DNA from 3 places in the Cellulomonas sp. Y8 genome. Region 1 is predicted to be linked to each of the others. Evidence: riboswitches for the same ligand, from Rfam matches in the RefSeq annotation. Region 1 holds a riboswitch; each other region holds the start of a gene.

The links. Region 1 has a riboswitch for S-adenosylmethionine ahead of FKM96_RS06730 (aminotransferase class V-fold PLP-dependent enzyme). Riboswitches for the same ligand answer to the same signal wherever they lie in the genome.
Region 2: it holds a riboswitch for S-adenosylmethionine, as region 1 does, so the genes downstream of both, FKM96_RS17915 (NADPH-dependent FMN reductase) here and FKM96_RS06730 (aminotransferase class V-fold PLP-dependent enzyme) in region 1, are expected to answer to the same signal.
Region 3: it holds a riboswitch for S-adenosylmethionine, as region 1 does, so the genes downstream of both, FKM96_RS10275 (methylenetetrahydrofolate reductase) here and FKM96_RS06730 (aminotransferase class V-fold PLP-dependent enzyme) in region 1, are expected to answer to the same signal.

The regions. Positions count from the first base shown of each region.
Region 1 is NZ_CP041203.1:1,498,559-1,503,909, reverse strand. Features, by position in the region: gene FKM96_RS06750 (hypothetical protein) at 1-627, opposite strand, end outside; gene FKM96_RS20570 (hypothetical protein) at 624-797, opposite strand; gene FKM96_RS06745 (O-succinylhomoserine sulfhydrylase) at 1,207-2,460, opposite strand; gene FKM96_RS06740 (rhodanese-like domain-containing protein) at 2,457-2,882, opposite strand; gene FKM96_RS06735 (DUF1737 domain-containing protein) at 2,879-3,088, opposite strand; SAM riboswitch class I at 3,095-3,197, opposite strand; SAM riboswitch class IV at 3,315-3,431, shown strand; gene FKM96_RS06730 (aminotransferase class V-fold PLP-dependent enzyme) at 3,480-4,856, shown strand; gene FKM96_RS06725 (hypothetical protein) at 4,971-5,351, shown strand, end outside.
Region 2 is NZ_CP041203.1:3,949,812-3,955,162, reverse strand. Features, by position in the region: gene FKM96_RS17920 (LLM class flavin-dependent oxidoreductase) at 1-356, opposite strand, end outside; SAM riboswitch class IV at 884-997, opposite strand; SAM riboswitch class IV at 1,225-1,328, shown strand; gene FKM96_RS17915 (NADPH-dependent FMN reductase) at 1,370-1,960, shown strand; gene FKM96_RS17910 (flavin reductase family protein) at 1,957-2,523, shown strand; gene FKM96_RS17905 (LLM class flavin-dependent oxidoreductase) at 2,612-3,739, shown strand; gene FKM96_RS17900 (NtaA/DmoA family FMN-dependent monooxygenase) at 3,750-5,168, shown strand; gene FKM96_RS20870 (STAS domain-containing protein) at 5,193-5,351, opposite strand, start outside.
Region 3 is NZ_CP041203.1:2,251,673-2,257,023, reverse strand. Features, by position in the region: gene FKM96_RS10295 (MFS transporter) at 1-408, opposite strand, end outside; gene FKM96_RS10290 (DNA-3-methyladenine glycosylase I) at 646-1,251, shown strand; gene FKM96_RS10285 (helix-turn-helix domain-containing protein) at 1,785-2,108, shown strand; gene FKM96_RS10280 (SMP-30/gluconolactonase/LRE family protein) at 2,122-3,051, opposite strand; SAM riboswitch class I at 3,188-3,296, shown strand; gene FKM96_RS10275 (methylenetetrahydrofolate reductase) at 3,290-4,351, shown strand; gene metE (5-methyltetrahydropteroyltriglutamate--homocysteine S-methyltransferase) at 4,360-5,351, shown strand, end outside.

The DNA.
Region 1 (5,351 bases):
GGGCTCGAGCGTGGAGTCCTCGGGGAACAGCCCGAGGATGTCGAATGGGTCCCGGTTGCACGCGATCGTCTCCTCACTCCAGTGGAAGTCGGACCAGGCGTTCCACTCGATGCTGGGGTCTGCTTCCTCGTCGAGGAGGCGGACGAAGTCGTCCAGCGTGAAGGAGGCGGCGAGCAGCCCGTGCCGCTGCAGACACGCGTGCGTGGCCTCGAGCGGAGGAACATTCTCGGGGTTTGCGCGCATCTCCCACGCGAGTCCGAGCGTGTTGGTACGGCACACGCTCTCGGCTGCCAGGATCCGGTCCTGATCGGATGAGCCGAGGTCGAAGCCGCCGTTGTCGAGCAGGGTGACGCTCAGTCCCTGGCCGGCCATGCAGCCGATGTACCAGTCGTGCAGTGCCTGCTGCTCGTCCTCGGTGATGACCCCGTCGCGCAGGATCTCGCGTTCCAGGTCGCTGAGACTGTCACGGTAGTGCTCGGTCAGCTCGGCCGCCCAGGGGCCGTCGAACTGCGGGACATCGCCCGCCAACGGGGCGGTGGTGTAGCGCGGGTCCGGGGTGGCGGTGCACGCGGCAAGCGCGCACACCGCCACCCCGACGGTGATTGCCCGCAAGGTGGGGGCGGTCACAGCTTCCCGTTGACCGAGTAGTAGAAGTTGTTGCCGCAGTACGTCACGCCCTTGCCGCCCGTCGTCCAGTTGCCGCCGGACTTCGCCGCGTTCGGTCCCACCTTGCCGTCCTGGTAGAACCACAAGGGGTTCGGGTTCGTCTTGTTCGTCAGGCCCTGGCGGTTGTACACGCCCCACGTGGGGTAGTAGTTGATGTTTCCGCTGCAGTAATCCCGCGCCTGGATCTGCTCGACGCCGTCACCGGTCGCCGCCGTCGCGGAAGGCGATCCGGCGATGGAGCCGACGGCTAGGCCGGCGGTGAGAGCGAGCGCGCTGAGACCCGCGATGATTCGACCAGGGTGCATGGCGTTTCCTTTTCGACAGGAGGATGAAGTCCGTGATGCGGCTGTCGAATGTGGAAACTAGCAGGAACCAGTCCGCGCGAAAATAGGTGATCTGATCTCGCTGAATGAGCGTGCGAGAAAGACGAATTGAGGTGGCTAGGCGCTCGGGGAGGGCGTGCTGAAAGGCATTTGAGTGGCGCCGCGCCAAGATGAGCACGAGCTCTGCCCCGTCGATCGCGGCATGCGTCTGAACCTGTCAGCCGCCCAGCGTCCCCAGGGCCTGCTCCAGGTCGTCGGCCAGGTCGTCGACGTCCTCCAGCCCCACCGACAGCCGCACCGTCGACTCCGCGATGCCGACCGCAGCACGCCCGTCGGGGCCGAGCTTGCGGTGCGTCGTCGTCGCCGGGTGCGTGACCAGCGACTTCGCGTCGCCGAGGTTGTTCGAGATGTCCACGACCCGCAGCGCGTCCAGCACGCCGAACGTCAGCGCCTTGGCCTCCGCGGGTGTCGACCCCTCCGGCACGCGCAGGTCGAGGGTCACCACCGTGCCGCCGCCCGACTGCTGCGCGAGCGCGAGGGCGTGCTGCGGGTGCGACGGCAGATACGGGTACCGGACCTGCGCGATCGCCGGATGCCCCTCCAGCCGGGTCGCCAGCTCCAGCGCGGACGCCGTCTGGTGCCGGACCCGCAGCGACAGCGTCTCCAGGCCCTTGAGCAGCACCCACGCGTTGAACGCCGACAGCGACGGCCCGGTGTTCCGGATCAGCGTCTGCACCGGCCCGTGCACGAACGCGTCGGTGCCGAGGATGGCCCCGCCGAGCACCCGTCCCTGCCCGTCGATGTGCTTGGTCGCCGAGTACACGACCACGTCGGCGCCGAAGTCGAGCGGCCGGGAGAGCACGGGCGTCGCGAACACGTTGTCCACGACGACGACCGCGCCCGCGGCGTGCGCGAGCCGGCTGACCGTGGCGATGTCGACCAGGTCCTGCATCGGGTTGGACGGCGTCTCGAAGAACACCACGTCCGCGGGGGTCGACAGGGCCTCCTCCCACTGCGCGGGCACGTGGCCGTCGACGTAGTCGGTGCGCACGCCCCACTTCGCGAGGATCTCGTCGAAGATCACCACCGACGACCCGAACAGCGCGCGCGCGGCGACGACCCGCGAGCCCGACCGGACGAGCGCGGCGAGCGCGGTGAACACTGCCGACATGCCGGACGCCGTGGCGTAGCAGGCCTCGGCGCCCTCGAGCAGCCGGAGCCGCTCCTCGAACGTCGACACCGTCGGGTTGCCGTACCGGGAGTACAGGAACCGGTCGGCCTCGCCCGCGAACGCCGCCTCGGCGTCGGCGGCGCGGGAGTAGACGTAGCCCTGCGTGAGGAACAGCGCCTCGGACGTCTCCTGGAACGGCGTGCGGACGTGGCCGCCGCGCACGGCGAGCGTGTCGGGCCGCAGGGACTCCCGGGGAAGCCGCTCGTCGTGCCAGTCCGCCGGTCCGGGAGCGGCGCTCACGCCTCCCGCCACGGCAGGCCGGCCGCGCGCCAGCCCTGGTGGCCCCGGCGGCCGTCGGGGCCGACGTCGCCCTCGAAGCCGGTGAGCACGTTGTACGCCGGGCCGAGGCCCGCGGCGGTCGCGGTGACGGCGGCGGCGACGGAGCGCACGCCCGACCGGCACAGGAACACCCCGGGGCGCGGGTCGTCGGCGGTCACGCCGGCGGCGGCCAGGCCGTCCAGGAACGCCGGGTTGGGCCGGCCGAACGCGTCGGTCCACTCGACGAACGCCGTGCGGCCCTCGCCGGCGTCGGCGGTGTCGGGGACGCCGATGGTCTGCCACTCGCCCTCGGTGCGGACGTCCACGAGGACGGCGCGCTCGTCGGTCAGCAGCAGGTCCCAGGCCTCCTGCGGGGTGAGGTCACCCGCGTACGGCGCGGTCACAGCGGGCGCACCGGGGTGCTCGGGGCCGCCGCGGCCGGCAGCACGACGGCCTGCGCGACGATCACGCGCTCCCCGTCGAAGGTGGCGGCAGGCCCGCCGTGGAGCTCGTAGCCCTCGGCCAGGGCGGCGCTGACCCGCTCGCAGAACGAGCGGTCGTCGGGCCCCGTCAGCAGGCGGTAGCGCAGGCGGTCGTCGGTGTCGGTCATGCCTCTCCTCCATCGGATCTGGCGGAAGCACCCTCGGCCGGCCCCGGTGGGGGTCCGCGGGTTGCTGCGGCGTCGACGAGCCAGATCTCTCGGCCGCTCTGGATGGTGCGGCGATGCTACGCCATCGCCCGGACCAGGACGACCGCCCGACCGCGCCCGGGTGAACCCGTGTCGCACCGTGGACCACGGTTGACACCTGCGCGCGGGCCGTCCCATCCTCGGACGAGGTCATGAGCGCCAGCGCGAAGCCCCGGCTCGCTGGCCGGCAACCCTCCCCTCCGCGGCGGGGTGCCCCGGGTGACGACCTGGCCGTCCACCGACCGGTGGCCGGCAAGCGCGGGGTCGCCCGGTCGGCGACCGGGCCCCCACCGATCCGCTCGGGGGTAGTCCCATGTCCGTCACCGCCACCACCTCGTGTGCCGAGACCGCCCTGCTGCCCGTCGTCGGCGGGGACACGCGCGTCCCGCTCGACGGCCGGTCCGTGCCGTACGCGAACCTCGACTACGCCGCGTCCGCGCCGGCGCTCGAGTCCGTCGCCGCCCGCGTCGTCGAGGTGCTGCCGCTCTACGCGTCGGTGCACCGCGGCGCCGGCTACCTGTCCCAGGTGTCGACGGCGCTGTACGAGGCGTCGCGCGCCACGGTCGCCCGGTTCGTGGGCGCGCGCCCCGACGACGTCGCGGTCATCACCCGGAACACCACCGACGCCCTGAACCTGCTGGCCGGCTGCGTCCCCGACGGCGGCCGGGTGCTCGTCCTGGACGTCGAGCACCACGCGAACCTGCTGCCGTGGGTGCGCTCGGTCCGCGGCTCCGGCCGCACGGCGACGATCCTGCCGTCGGCGCCGACCGTCGCCGAGACGCTGACCGCGCTGCGCACGGAGCTCGCCCGGCAGCCGTACGCGCTCGTCACGCTGACCGGGGCGTCGAACGTCACGGGCGAGGCGCTGCCGATCGCCTCGGTGGTCGCGCTGGCGCAGGAGGCCGGCGCGCGGGTGGCCGTCGACGGCGCCCAGCTCGTGCCGCACCGGGCGTTCTCGCTGGCGGACAGCGGCGTCGACTACGTCGCGTTCTCCGGGCACAAGACCTACGCGCCGTTCGGCGCGGGCGCCCTGGTGGGCCGGCGCGACTGGCTCGACGCCGGCACGCCGTACCTGGCCGGCGGTGGTGCCGTCCGCGACGTGCGCACCGACCGGACGCTGTGGCAGCCGGCGCCCGCGCGGCACGAGGGCGGGTCGCCCAACGTGCTCGGCGCCGTCGCGCTGGCCGAGGCGTGCGACGCCCTGGACGCCCTGCCCGCCGGGGCCCTCGTCGAGCACGAGCGCGCGCTGCGCGAGCGCCTGGTCGACGGGCTCGCGGCGATCCCGGGAGCCCGGGTGCTGCGGCTGTGGTCCGACTCGACCGACCCGGTCGGCGTGGTCGCGTTCACGCTCGGCGACCACGACTCCGGCCTCGTGGCCGCCTACCTGTCCGCCGAGCACGGCATCGGCGTGCGGGACGGGCGGTTCTGCGCGCACCCGCTGCTGGCGCGGGTCGGCGTGACGGGCGGGGCGATCCGCGCCTCCGTCGGGGTCGGGACGGCCACGGAGACGGTCGACCGGCTGCTCGCCGGGCTGCACGCGTACGTCACCGACGGTCCCGCGGCGTCCTACGAGGTCGTCGACGGCTGCTGGACCGTGGCGGACGACACCCGGCCCCGGCCCGCCGTGACCGGCATCGACGCGATCGCGGCGACCGCCGCGGCGGCCTGCGGGCCGGCCGTCGAGGACTGAGACCCCGGCGCCGGGCGGCCCGCGCAGGGGGCGGGTCGTCGGCGCCGGTTTCGGGGTTCCTCCGAGCCGGGACCCCGTGGTGCACTGACCGCGGGGTGCCGGGAGGACGGAGCGGTGAGCGAGGTCGTGGACACGCCGTACGCGGCGCTGGACCGGGCGCGGGCCCGTCGGCGCGGGAGGTGGCGCCGGGTCGGGCTGGTGACGGCGATGGCGGTGCTCGTGGTCGGCGCGGGCGCCGCGGCCGCCGGATACCCCCGGTGGCAGGCGTGGGACCAGCGCGAGCAGCGCCTCGTCGACGCGGGCGTCGCCGACCAGCAGAGTGCTTGGTCGGAGATCGGCGACGCGCTCCGGTCGGGGCGGGAGGTGCTGCTGGACGCGGGGGCGCGGACCGACGACCACGTGGCGCGGGACGCGCTCGCCGGCCTGCTGGAGGAGGCGACCACCCTGGACGCGATGACGATCCCGGTCAACGGGTCGCGCGCGGAGCAGGGGGGC
Region 2 (5,351 bases), 2.0 Mb from region 1:
CTCTGCACGCCGCGGACGGCCCCCGCGAGGTAGCCCGGCTCGACCTGGTCGTGCGGGACGCCCGCCACCAGCGCGGCGGTCCGGACCAGCGGGGCGACCCGCGCCGCGGCGACGGCGGCGTCCAGCCGGCCGGGCACCCGCCGACGCCCGGGGTGCAGCAGCAGGGCGTCGCCGAGCACGACGAGGTCGAGCAGGCCGCGGTCGGCGCGGTGCACCAGGCGGGCGAGCCGCTCGCCGTCGAACGCGCGGGCGGCGACGGCACCGTGGGCGCCGACCGCGCCGGGCCTGGCGCCGGCCGCGGTCAGGTCGACGCCGAGCAGCGCGCGACGGCCGGCGCGGGGGGACGAGAAGGGCATGACGGCTCCGTTCGGGGGCGGGTGGTGAGGCGGTCGCGGGCGCGCCGCGGCGACGCCGCGGTCGCGGGCGCGCCGCGGCGCGCCGCGGCGACGCGCGGGCGGCGGATCGACGACGCGGGGGGGGGGCGGGTTCCGGCGTGCCGAGATAGGACCCTCGCGCCGAGATCGGACCGTGGAGGGTCCTATCTCGGCCCGCGCGTCCTATCTCGGCGCGGCCGGCGCGCCCGGCGCGGGCCGGGCGCGCCGCTCGGGCAGGCCGGCCGGCCACGTCGGCGCGGCGGGCGTCCCGGGGCGTGGCCGGGCGCGCGGCTCGGGCGCCGCGCGGGGCCCGGCTCAGGCGCCGCGCAGGGCCGGGGTCAGGCGCCCCGGGCGGGGCGCCGGGTCGGCGGCTGCGCCGTCAGCGGCGACAGCAACAGCGGCCGCCGGGCGCGGCGGCGGTGGTCGGCAGGGCGGGTGCCGAGGGCGCCCACGGCGCCTGCACGGTCCGGCTCATGCGTTCTCCTCGTGTGCCCCCGCCCGGTCGGGCGGGTCCGCGTGTTGTCCGTCGCCGGCGGCGGCGGACCTGGTCCTCACCCGGGGCACCCACCCGCGCGGGGGGTTGCCGTCCGACCAGCCGGGGCTTCGCGTCGGAGCTCATGACCACCCGGCCCGTCCCCCGGGGCCCGCCCTGCGGCGCGCCCCGGTGGCGAACCGGTGCCCGGAACCTACGAACCGGACCCGGGGGCGTCAACGCCCGGACCGCCGCGTCTCGCATGCCGGAGCGATGTCACAGGACGAAGGTCCCAGACGTTCGCACGGTCCCGGATCGTGAGAACTCCCCCGCGGCCGAGCCCGCACGGGGCGGACCGGTGCTAGACCTCCGCCCCGAGGTCACGAGTCCCAGCGCCAAGCCCCGGCTGGCTGGGCAGCAACCCCACGTCACGGCGGGGTGCTCCGGGAGATGACCTGGCCGTCGGCCGGCACGCGCCGCTCCGCCGCACGGCAACCGTGATCGACCCCCTTGCGAGGCCACCATGTCGTCCCCGTCCGTCGTCGCCGTCTCCGGGAACCCGCGCGCCGGGTCCCGCACCCTGGGCGCCGCGCGCGCCGCCGCCGAGCGCCTGGCCGCGCTCACGTCGACCGACCCCGCCACCCCCGCCGACGTCGAGGTCGTCGACCTCGCGACCCTCGCCGGCGAGCTGCTCGCCCCGGCGCACCCCGCCGCCGACGCCGCCCTCGCGCGGGTGGCCGCCGCCGACGTCGCGCTCGTCGCGACCCCGGTCTACAAGGCGTCCTACACCGGCCTGCTCAAGGCGTTCCTCGACCTGTACGGCCCGGACGGGCTGGCCGGCGTCGTGGCGGTGCCGCTCGTGGTGTCCGGCAACCCGGCGCACGCGCTCGCCGGCGAGGTGCACCTGCGCCCCGTGCTCGTCGAGCTGGGCGCGGTCGTCCCCGCGCGCTCGCTGACCCTGACCGAGGCCCAGCTCGCCGACCTCGACCCCGCGCTGGACGCGTGGCTGGCCCGGGCCGCCGCGCCGCTCCGCCGGGCGCTCGGGCACGCGCCGGCCGCGGAGCCCGCCGCGTCCGCCGAGCCCGCCGCCGCGCTCGCCGGGGCGACCCGGTGACCGCCGAGCGCACGGACCTGGGCCCGCTCGAGCGGCTGCTCGCCGAGCAGGACGAGCCCCAGCTCGACCCGCAGCAGTTCAAGCGGGTGTTCCGCCGGCACCCCGCCGGGGTCGCCGTGGTCGCGCTGCGGCACGCCGGCCGGCCGGTCGGGTTCACCGCGACCTCCGTCATCTCGGTGTCCGCGGCCCCGCCGCTGCTCGCGTTCTCGCTCGCGTCGACGTCGTCCTCCTGGCCCGCCGTGTCCGCCGCGCCCACGCTGGCGGTCAGCTTCCTCGCGGACCACCAGGACGACGTCTCCGCGCGGTTCGCCACCAGCGGCCTGGACCGGTTCGCCGCCGGCGGCTGGTCCTCGCTCCCGACCGGCGAGCCCGTGATCGACGGCGCCGTGTCCTGGGTGCGCGCCCGGGTCGTCCAGCGCACGCCCGTCGGCGACTCGTACCTCGTGTCGCTGCGGGCGCTGGACGCGGGCGGCCCGGACGACGCCGAGCCCGGCGACGGCGCCTCGCCGCTGGTCTACCACGACCGCACCTACCACCGGATCGGCGCGCACACCGCGCTGTGACTCCGCGCGGGCGCGCGCCGCACCGCTTGCCGCACGCGCCGCGCCGCGCCGCCCGATCCCCGCCGCTCCCCGACCCCCGGAGACCACCGTGACCGTCCCCCCGCTCCTCACCGCCCTCGACGTCGACGGCGCCGGCGCGCACCCGGCCGCCGCCGCGCTGTTCGGCCTCGCGCCCGCCGACCTCGTGTCCGGCGCCCGCCTGGCGCGCGCCGTCCGGCACGCCGAGCACGCCGGCCTGACCTTCGTCACCTTCGCCGACGCCGCCTCGCCGTCCGTCCCGGGCGACCCCGCCCAGGCCCGGCTCGACGCCGTCACCCGCGCCGCGTTCGTCGCCCGCACCACCACGGCGATCGGCCTGGTGCCCGAGGTGCCGACCACCTACCCCGAGCCGTTCCACGTCGCGACGCAGCTCGCCTCCCTCGACCTCGCCGCGTCCGGCCGCGCGGGCTGGTTGGCCGCGGTGACGCCCGGCGACGCCGCACCGGCGGCGTACGGTCGCGCGCCGGTCGCCGACCTCGGCCGCGAGGCCCGGGACGTGGTCCAGGTCGTCCGGGACCTCTGGGACTCCTGGGAGGACGACGCGGTGATCCGCGACGTCGCCACCGGCCGGTACGTCGACCGGGACCGGATCCACCGGGTGGACTTCGCCGGTGAGTCGTTCTCCGTCGTGGGCCCGCTGATCACGCCGCGGCCGCCGCAGGGGCAGCCGGTCGTCCTGGCGCGGGCCGGGGACGTCGCCGGTCCCGGCCGGGACGGCGAGCGCCTGGTGGACGTCGTGCTGGTGGGCGGGTCCGGCGCGGCGGAGGCCCGGGCCGCGGCGCGCGCGGTCGTCGACGGCGACCCCGGCGCTCGGGCGGTGGTGGAGGTGCAGGTGGTCCTCCATGCGGCGGGGCGCTCGGGCGCCGACCGCCTGGCCGAGCTCGACGCCGGCGCCGCCGGGCCGTGGGCCGCGGGCGCCGCGCTGCGGCACGTCGGCACGCCGGCCGGGCTGGTGGCGCTGCTCGCCGAGCTCGCGGACGACCCCGCCGTCGCCGGGGTCCGGCTGCTCGCCGCCGAGCTCGACGCCGACCTGCCGGTGCTGGCCCGGGACGTGCTGCCCGCCCTGCGCGCCGACCGGCGGACCGCCGCCCCGCGCGGGGGCGCCACCCTGCGCGACCACCTGGGCCTGACCCGGCCCGAGAACCGCTTCGCGGGCGCGGCCCGCGCGACCGCCTGAGGAGCCCGCCGTGACCACCACCGACCGCACCCCCGACCGCGCCGCCGACGCCGACGCCGCGCACCCGATCACCCGCCCCGACGCCCAGGTGCACTTCGGTGTCTTCTTCCAGGGCGTCAACCACACGACGATCTGGTCCGACCCCGAGTCCGGGTCGCAGACCGACTTCGCGTCCTTCGAGCGGGTCGCCCGCACCGCGGAGCGCGGGCTGTTCGACGCGTTCTTCCTCGGGGAGGGCCTCCGGCTCCGGGAGAGCCGGGGCCGGCTGCACGACCTCGACGTCGTCGGCCGACCCGACGCGATCACGCAGCTCGCCGCGCTGGCCGCGGTCACCGAGCGGATCGGCCTGGTCGCCACCCAGAACACCACGTACAACGACCCGGTTGACCTGGCCCGGCGGCTCGCGAGCCTGGACGTGCTGTCCGGCGGGCGGGCTGCCTGGAACGTCGTGACCACCGACAACGCGTGGACCGGCGAGAACTTCCGCCGCGGCGGCTACCTCGACCACGCCCGCCGCTACGACCGAGCCGAGCAGGTCCTCGCGACGGCCCGGCGCATCTGGGACGCGTGGCCGCAGGGCCCCGACGGGCGGGTCGCGCGCGTCGAGGCGCACGGGGACCTGGTGGACGTGACGATCGACCCCACCACCCCGCGCAGCCCGCAGGGGCACCCGGTGATCTTCCAGGCCGGCGACTCGCCGCAGGGCCGGGACTTCGCCGCGCGGTCGGCGGACGTGATCTTCTCCCGGCACGGGTCGGTGCTCGCCGACGCGCTCGAGTTCGCGGCGGACATCCGGGCGCGCGCCGTCGCGGCGGGCCGGCCGGAGGACGACGTGAAGGTCTTCCCGGGCACGGCGATCGTCGTGGGCGACACCCCCGCGGAGGCCGAGGAGAAGGCGCGCTGGGTGGCCCGGCAGCAGGTCACGCCCGCCACCGCGCTGCACGTGGTCGGGACCATCTGGGGCGAGGACCTGGACGGCTACGACCCCGACGGCCCGCTGCCCGCGCACGACCCGGCCGTGGCCGAGCTCGGCGGGGAGGGCGGCTCGTCGACCACCGGCGCCCGCACGCACGAGGTCGCGGCGCGGTGGCGCGCGCTCGCGGAGGCCGAGGGCCTGTCGATCCGCGACCTGGTGATCCGCGTGTCCGGCGAGCGCGGCTTCGTCGGCACGCCGTCCGCGGTCGCCGACCGGCTGGTGCAGTTCGTCCGCACGGGCGCCGTCGACGGGTTCAACCTCAGCCCGTGGCTCGTCCCGTCGGGGCTGGACGACGTCGTCGACCGGGTCGTGCCGGAGCTGCAGGAGCGCGGGGCGTACCGCACCGCGTACGCGGGGACCACGCTGCGCGAGCACCTGGGCCTGCGGGCCGTTGCGCGGCGGGCCGGGACCGGCGCGGCCGGCGCGCGGGAGGCGGCGCTGGCGCGGGTGTGACGGGTGCGGTCCCGGCCGGCGGGATCAGCCCTCGGCCGGGACCAGGTCCAGCACCGCGTCGAGCCCCGTCACCTGGAGCGTCATGAGCGGCGCCCCCGTCGCCCCGCGGACGCGCAGCCGCTCCGGGCGCCGGTGCGGCGCGATGGAGACCAGCAGCGCGATCGCCGACGAGTCGATGAACGT
Region 3 (5,351 bases), 750 kb from region 1:
CTGCGCGAGCCGCAGCACCAGCAGGGCGACCGTGGCACCGACCCCGATGTGCCCGAACGTCGGCAGCAGCCCGATGAGGAACGTCGCGACGCCCATGGTGAGCAGCGAGTAGACCAGCGTCGTCTTGCGGCCCCGGCGGTCGCCGAGGTGGCCGAAGAAGATCGCGCCGATCGGGCGCGCCACCATCGCGGCGCCGAACACCGCGAACGACGCGAGCAGCGCCGTGGTGTCGTTCCCGGTGGGGAAGAACAGCTTCGGGAACACGAGGACGGCGGCCGTCGCGTACACGTAGAAGTCGTAGAACTCGATGGTGGTGCCCACGAGGCTCGCCGCGATGACGCGGGACGGCGAGTTGAGCGGCCGGGACTCGGCCGGCGGCGTGGTGGTGGGCACTGCGGTGGCTGACATGCGGGGCTCCTCGACGATCCGGGTGGCGCGGACCACCGGCGGTCGTCGGGGTCGGCTCCAGGTCGGCTCGCGGGACGGTCGGTGCTCCAGCGCTCGGGCGACCTTACGCCGTCTCACGTGGCAGACGAGTCGCGACCGCATGGTGGACGCCCGGGCCTGTCGTCCCCAGGCTCCGGGTGCGGTGCGGCCTGTGGAGGGCGGCGACCGGGTGTCGCACCGGTGCGGCAGAGTGGCGGCATGACGAGCAGCGACGCCCCGGACACCCTCCCCGCCCTCGCCGGCCGCCGCTGCTTCGGCGACGGCGACCCGCTCTACGAGCGCTACCACGACGAGGAGTGGGGCGTCCCCGTGCACGGCGAGCGGGAGCTGTTCGAGCGCATGACGCTCGAGGCGTTCCAGTCGGGCCTCGCGTGGATCACGATCCTCCGCCGCCGCGAGGGCTTCCGTGCGGCGTTCGCGGAGTTCGACCCGGCCGTCGTGGCGGCGTTCGACGAGCACGACGTCGAACGGCTCATGGCGGACACCGGGATCATCCGGAACCGCGCCAAGATCACGGCGGCCGTCGCCAACGCCCGCGCCCTGCTCGACCTGCACGGCCGCGGGCTCAGCCTGGGCGAGCTGTTCTGGTCCGCCGCGTCCGCCCCCGGCACCCGGCCCCGCCCGCGGACGTTCGCCGAGGTCCCGGCGACCACCCCGGAGTCGGCCGCGCTCGCGAAGGAGCTCAAGCGGCAGGGGTTCCGGTTCGTCGGGCCCACGACGGCGTACGCGGCGATGCAGGCGTGCGGGATCGTCGACGACCACCTGGCGGACTGCCCCGTCGTCCTGGCGCGCGCCGGGGGGTGAGGTCGTGGGCCACCGCGGGCACGGGCCGGCACCAACCGGAGAGGGCGGGCGGTGGCAGGTCGAGGTCTGGAGGGACGACCGGACGGGCACCGCGCCGTTCGAGCGATGGTTCCGGCGGGCGGATCCGTACGTCCAGGCCGTCGTCGACGCGGTGCTGACGGAGGTGGTCGAGCCGTACGGCATCGACCTCCTCGGCACGCCGTGGTGTCGCGCTCTGGGCGAGGGGCTGTTCGAGATCCGCGTCCGCCAGTCCCTGCGCGCGGTGCGATCGCGCCGGGCCGGACCGGCGGCACGCGCGGACGTGCCGGAGACCGCGGGGCACCGCACCGTGCTGCTCCGCCTGTTCGTCACGTTCCACGGCGCGCGGGTCGTCCTGCTGCTGCACGCGTACGACAAGGGCCGGGACCCGTCCGAGCGCCGCCAGCGCCGCGAGATCGACCGCGCGCGACGCCATCTGGCGACGTGGCGTCGGTCGGGTTTGACGCATGATGTGCCACGGCACATGATCAGAGGACACCGATCGGAGGAGCACCGTGGCGACCACCCCCTACCGCAGGATCGCCGACGAGGCGCGGTCCCATTGGGACGAGGACGTCCGCGACGCCGCCGCGGACCTCGCGGCGGGGCTCCGCGCGCAGCTCGCGGCCGAGGAGCTCCTCGGGGCGGAGATCGCGCACCTGCGACGCACCCACGGGCTGAGCCAGGCCGCGCTCGCCGCGCGCGCCTCGGTGCAGCAGGCCGACATCAGCCGGATCGAGCGAGGGCTCGGCAACCCGACGCGGGACACGCTCGTCCGGCTCGCCGCCGCGCTCGACGCCCGGCTCACCCTGGAACGACGCGCCGACCTCGCGGAGTGAGGCCGAGGGCCGCTCAGCCCTCCCCGAACGCCCGCGCCGGCAGCCCCTCCGCCGCCACGTCCACGCCGAACACCGCCCCCGCCAGCGGGTCCCCGTCCGCGTGCGCGGTCGTCACGTACGCCCGCCCCGACCCCGGCGCCCCGAACCCCAGGCAGGTCACCTGCGCCGTGGGCACCCGGACCGCGCCCAGCGGGGTCCCGTCCGGTGCGAACCGCAGCACCGCGCCCCCGCCGTACAGCGCCACCCACAGGCCACCCTGGTCGTCGACCGTCGTGCCGTCGGGCTGCGGCCCGTCCGGGTCGAAGGACAGGAACGGCTCGGGGGCGCCGGCCGTGCCCGTCGCCGCGTCGTAGGGCATCCGGTACACGGTCGCCGCACTGGTGTCCGTGACGTAGAGCGTCGCGCCGTCGGGGCTCCACTGCAGGCCGTTGCCGACGCCCACCCCGGTGAGCACCGCGTCGACCTCGAGACCGTCGTCCCCGGCGACCACCCGGTACACCGCCCCGTCGCCCGGCGACCCGTCCCGCGGCATCGTCGCGACCCACAGCCGGCCGGCGCCGTCGACACCGCCGTCGTTGAACCGGTAGTCGCGCGGCATGTCCGCCGGCCGGGTCAGCGGACCGAGCGTGGTGCCGTCGTGCACGCCGAGGCCGTCCGCGGTCGCGAGCAGCAGCCCGCCCGCGGCGGCCGGCCAGGCCAGCGAGACCGGGGACGGCACGCTGACCACGGCATCGCGCGCGTGGTCGCCCTCGGCCCAGCGGTGCACGCTGCACGCGTCGATGTCGACCCAGACGACGGAGCCGTCCCGCGCGTCGTGCACCGGCCGCTCCCCCAGGCGGGCGCGGACCTCGCCGAGGACCACGGCCTCGGGCGCGTCCCGCGGCACCAGCGCCCGGGCGTCGGTCCGGCGGTCGGGCAGCGGGACGGTGCGCAGGTCGGTCACCCCACGCAGCCTGGCACGGCGCCGTCGCGCCCGCCCGGCCGCAGGTGCGGCACCCGGCCCGGGTGTGAGCCCGGTCACCGAAAGATGACGCGTCAGGGGCAGTGGACGGCGGCGGCCGCCGGGCCTAGTGTGGCGGCACCCATCCAGAGCGACCGAGAGACCTGGCTCGTCGACGTCGCAGCAACCCCCCTCCTCACCGAGGGTGCGGGTGCTTCCGCCAGGTTCGATGGAGCTGACGATGAGCAGTCACGACGTCCCTGCACACCTCGCGGGCACCGCCGTGCCGGACGGCCTCGGGGCCGTGGACCGCCCGACCGTGTCGTTCGAGCTGTTCCCGCCGCGGAACCCGGACGCCGCGCCCCGGCTGTGGTCGACGGTGCAGCAGCTCGCCGCGGCCCGGCCCGACTTCGTCTCGGTCACGTACGGCGCCTCGGGCAGCACCCGGACCACCACCCGGCAGCTCGTCCGGCGGCTGCTGCGCGAGACGTCGCTGACCCCGATCGCGCACCTGACCTGCGTCGCCAGCTCGCGCGAGGACCTCGCCGCGACGATCGAGGAGTTCCTCGACGAGGGCGTGCGGTCGTTCCTGGCCCTGCGCGGAGACCCGCCCGCCGACCGGTCCTGGGAGCCGCACCCCGAGGGCCTCCCGACCGCGAGCGCCCTCGTGGAGCTGCTGCGGGACGTCGAGCGGCGACGGTGCGCCAGCAGCCCCGCGCAGGCGGTGCGCGCCGCCACCCGGCCGCTGTCCGTCGCCGTGGCGGCGTTCCCGCGCGGCAACGCGGGGGCCGGCAGCACGCGGGAGCAGGACGTCGCGGCGCTGCTCGCCAAGCAGCAGGCCGGCGCGGACTTCGCGATCACCCAGGTGTTCTACGACGCCGGGTCGTACCTCGAGCTCGTCGCCCTGGCGCGCGACGCCGGCGTCACGATCCCCATCCTCCCGGGCGTCATCCCCACCACCGACCCCGCCCGGCTCCGCCGCGTGGCGCAGCTGACCGGCGTGCCCGTCCCGGAGGAGCTGCTCGCGCGGCTCGACGCCTTCGACGCCGACGACCCGGCGGAGGTCGCGGCGCGGCACCGCCTGGGCACGCGGCTGGGCGTCGACCTGGTGAACGCCGTCCTCGACGGCGGCGCGCCGGGCGTGCACCTCTACACGTTCAACGCCCACGGCCCGGCGCTCGACCTGCTGGACGGCGCGGGACTGGGCGGCGACGCCCCCCGCGCGCACCTGCGCGTCGCCCCCGAGCCGGCGGCCGTCGCGGCCGCCCCCACGACCACCCCGACCCCCGTTCCCACCAGCTGAGGCGAGAGATGACCGACCTGACGCACCCGTTCCCCGCCGGCACCGTCCTGGGCTACCCCCGGATCGGCCCGCGCCGCGAGCTGAAGAAGGCCCTCGAGGCGTTCTGGGCCGGCCGCGCGAGCGCCGAGGAGGTCGAGGCCACCGCCGCCGACCTGCGCCGCCGCACCCGCACCCGCCTGGCCGAGCTCGGCCTGGACACCCGGCTGCCCGCGATCCCGAGCGCCTTCTCGTTCTACGACCACGTGCTCGACGCGGCTGCCGTGCTCGGCGCCGTGCCCGAGCGGTTCGCCGACCTGCTCGCCGCCGACGGCGGCCTCGACCTCGCGGGGTACTCGACCGTCGCTCGCGGCCGCGGCGACGACCTGCCGCTCGAGATGACGAAGTGGTTCGACTCGAACTACCACTACCTGGTCCCGGAGATCGGCCCCGCGACGCCGTTCCGGTACGCGAGCGACCGCCCGGTGCGCGAGCTCGCGGAGGGCCTCGCGGACGGCGTGCTCACCCGCCCGGTGCTGGTCGGCCCGGTGACGTTCCTCGCGCTCGCCAAGGCCGCCGAGGGATCGCCGGAGGACTTCCTCCCGATCGACCGGCTCGCCGACGTGCTGCCGGTGTACGCCGCGCTGCTCCGCGACCTCGCCCGCGCCGGCGCCACCTGGGTGCAGCTGGACGAGCCCGCCCTGGTCTCCGACTCGACCGGCGTCCCGGCCGACCGGCTGCTCGCAGCGGCCGCCGAGGCGTACCGCGTCCTGGCGACCGAGCTGCCCGCCGCCGAGCGCCCGGCGATCCTGGTCGCCGCGCCGTACGGCGACCTCCAGGACGCGCTGCCGGTGCTGGCCGGCACGGACGTCGAGGGCCTCGCGCTCGACCTGGTGCGCGGCGCGCTCCCGGCGGGACCTGTGGAGGGCCTGGCGTCGAAGGTGCTGGTCGGCGGCGTGGTCGACGGCCACAACATCTGGCGCGCGGACCTCGACGCCGCGCTCGGCTCGCTCGAGTCGCTCGA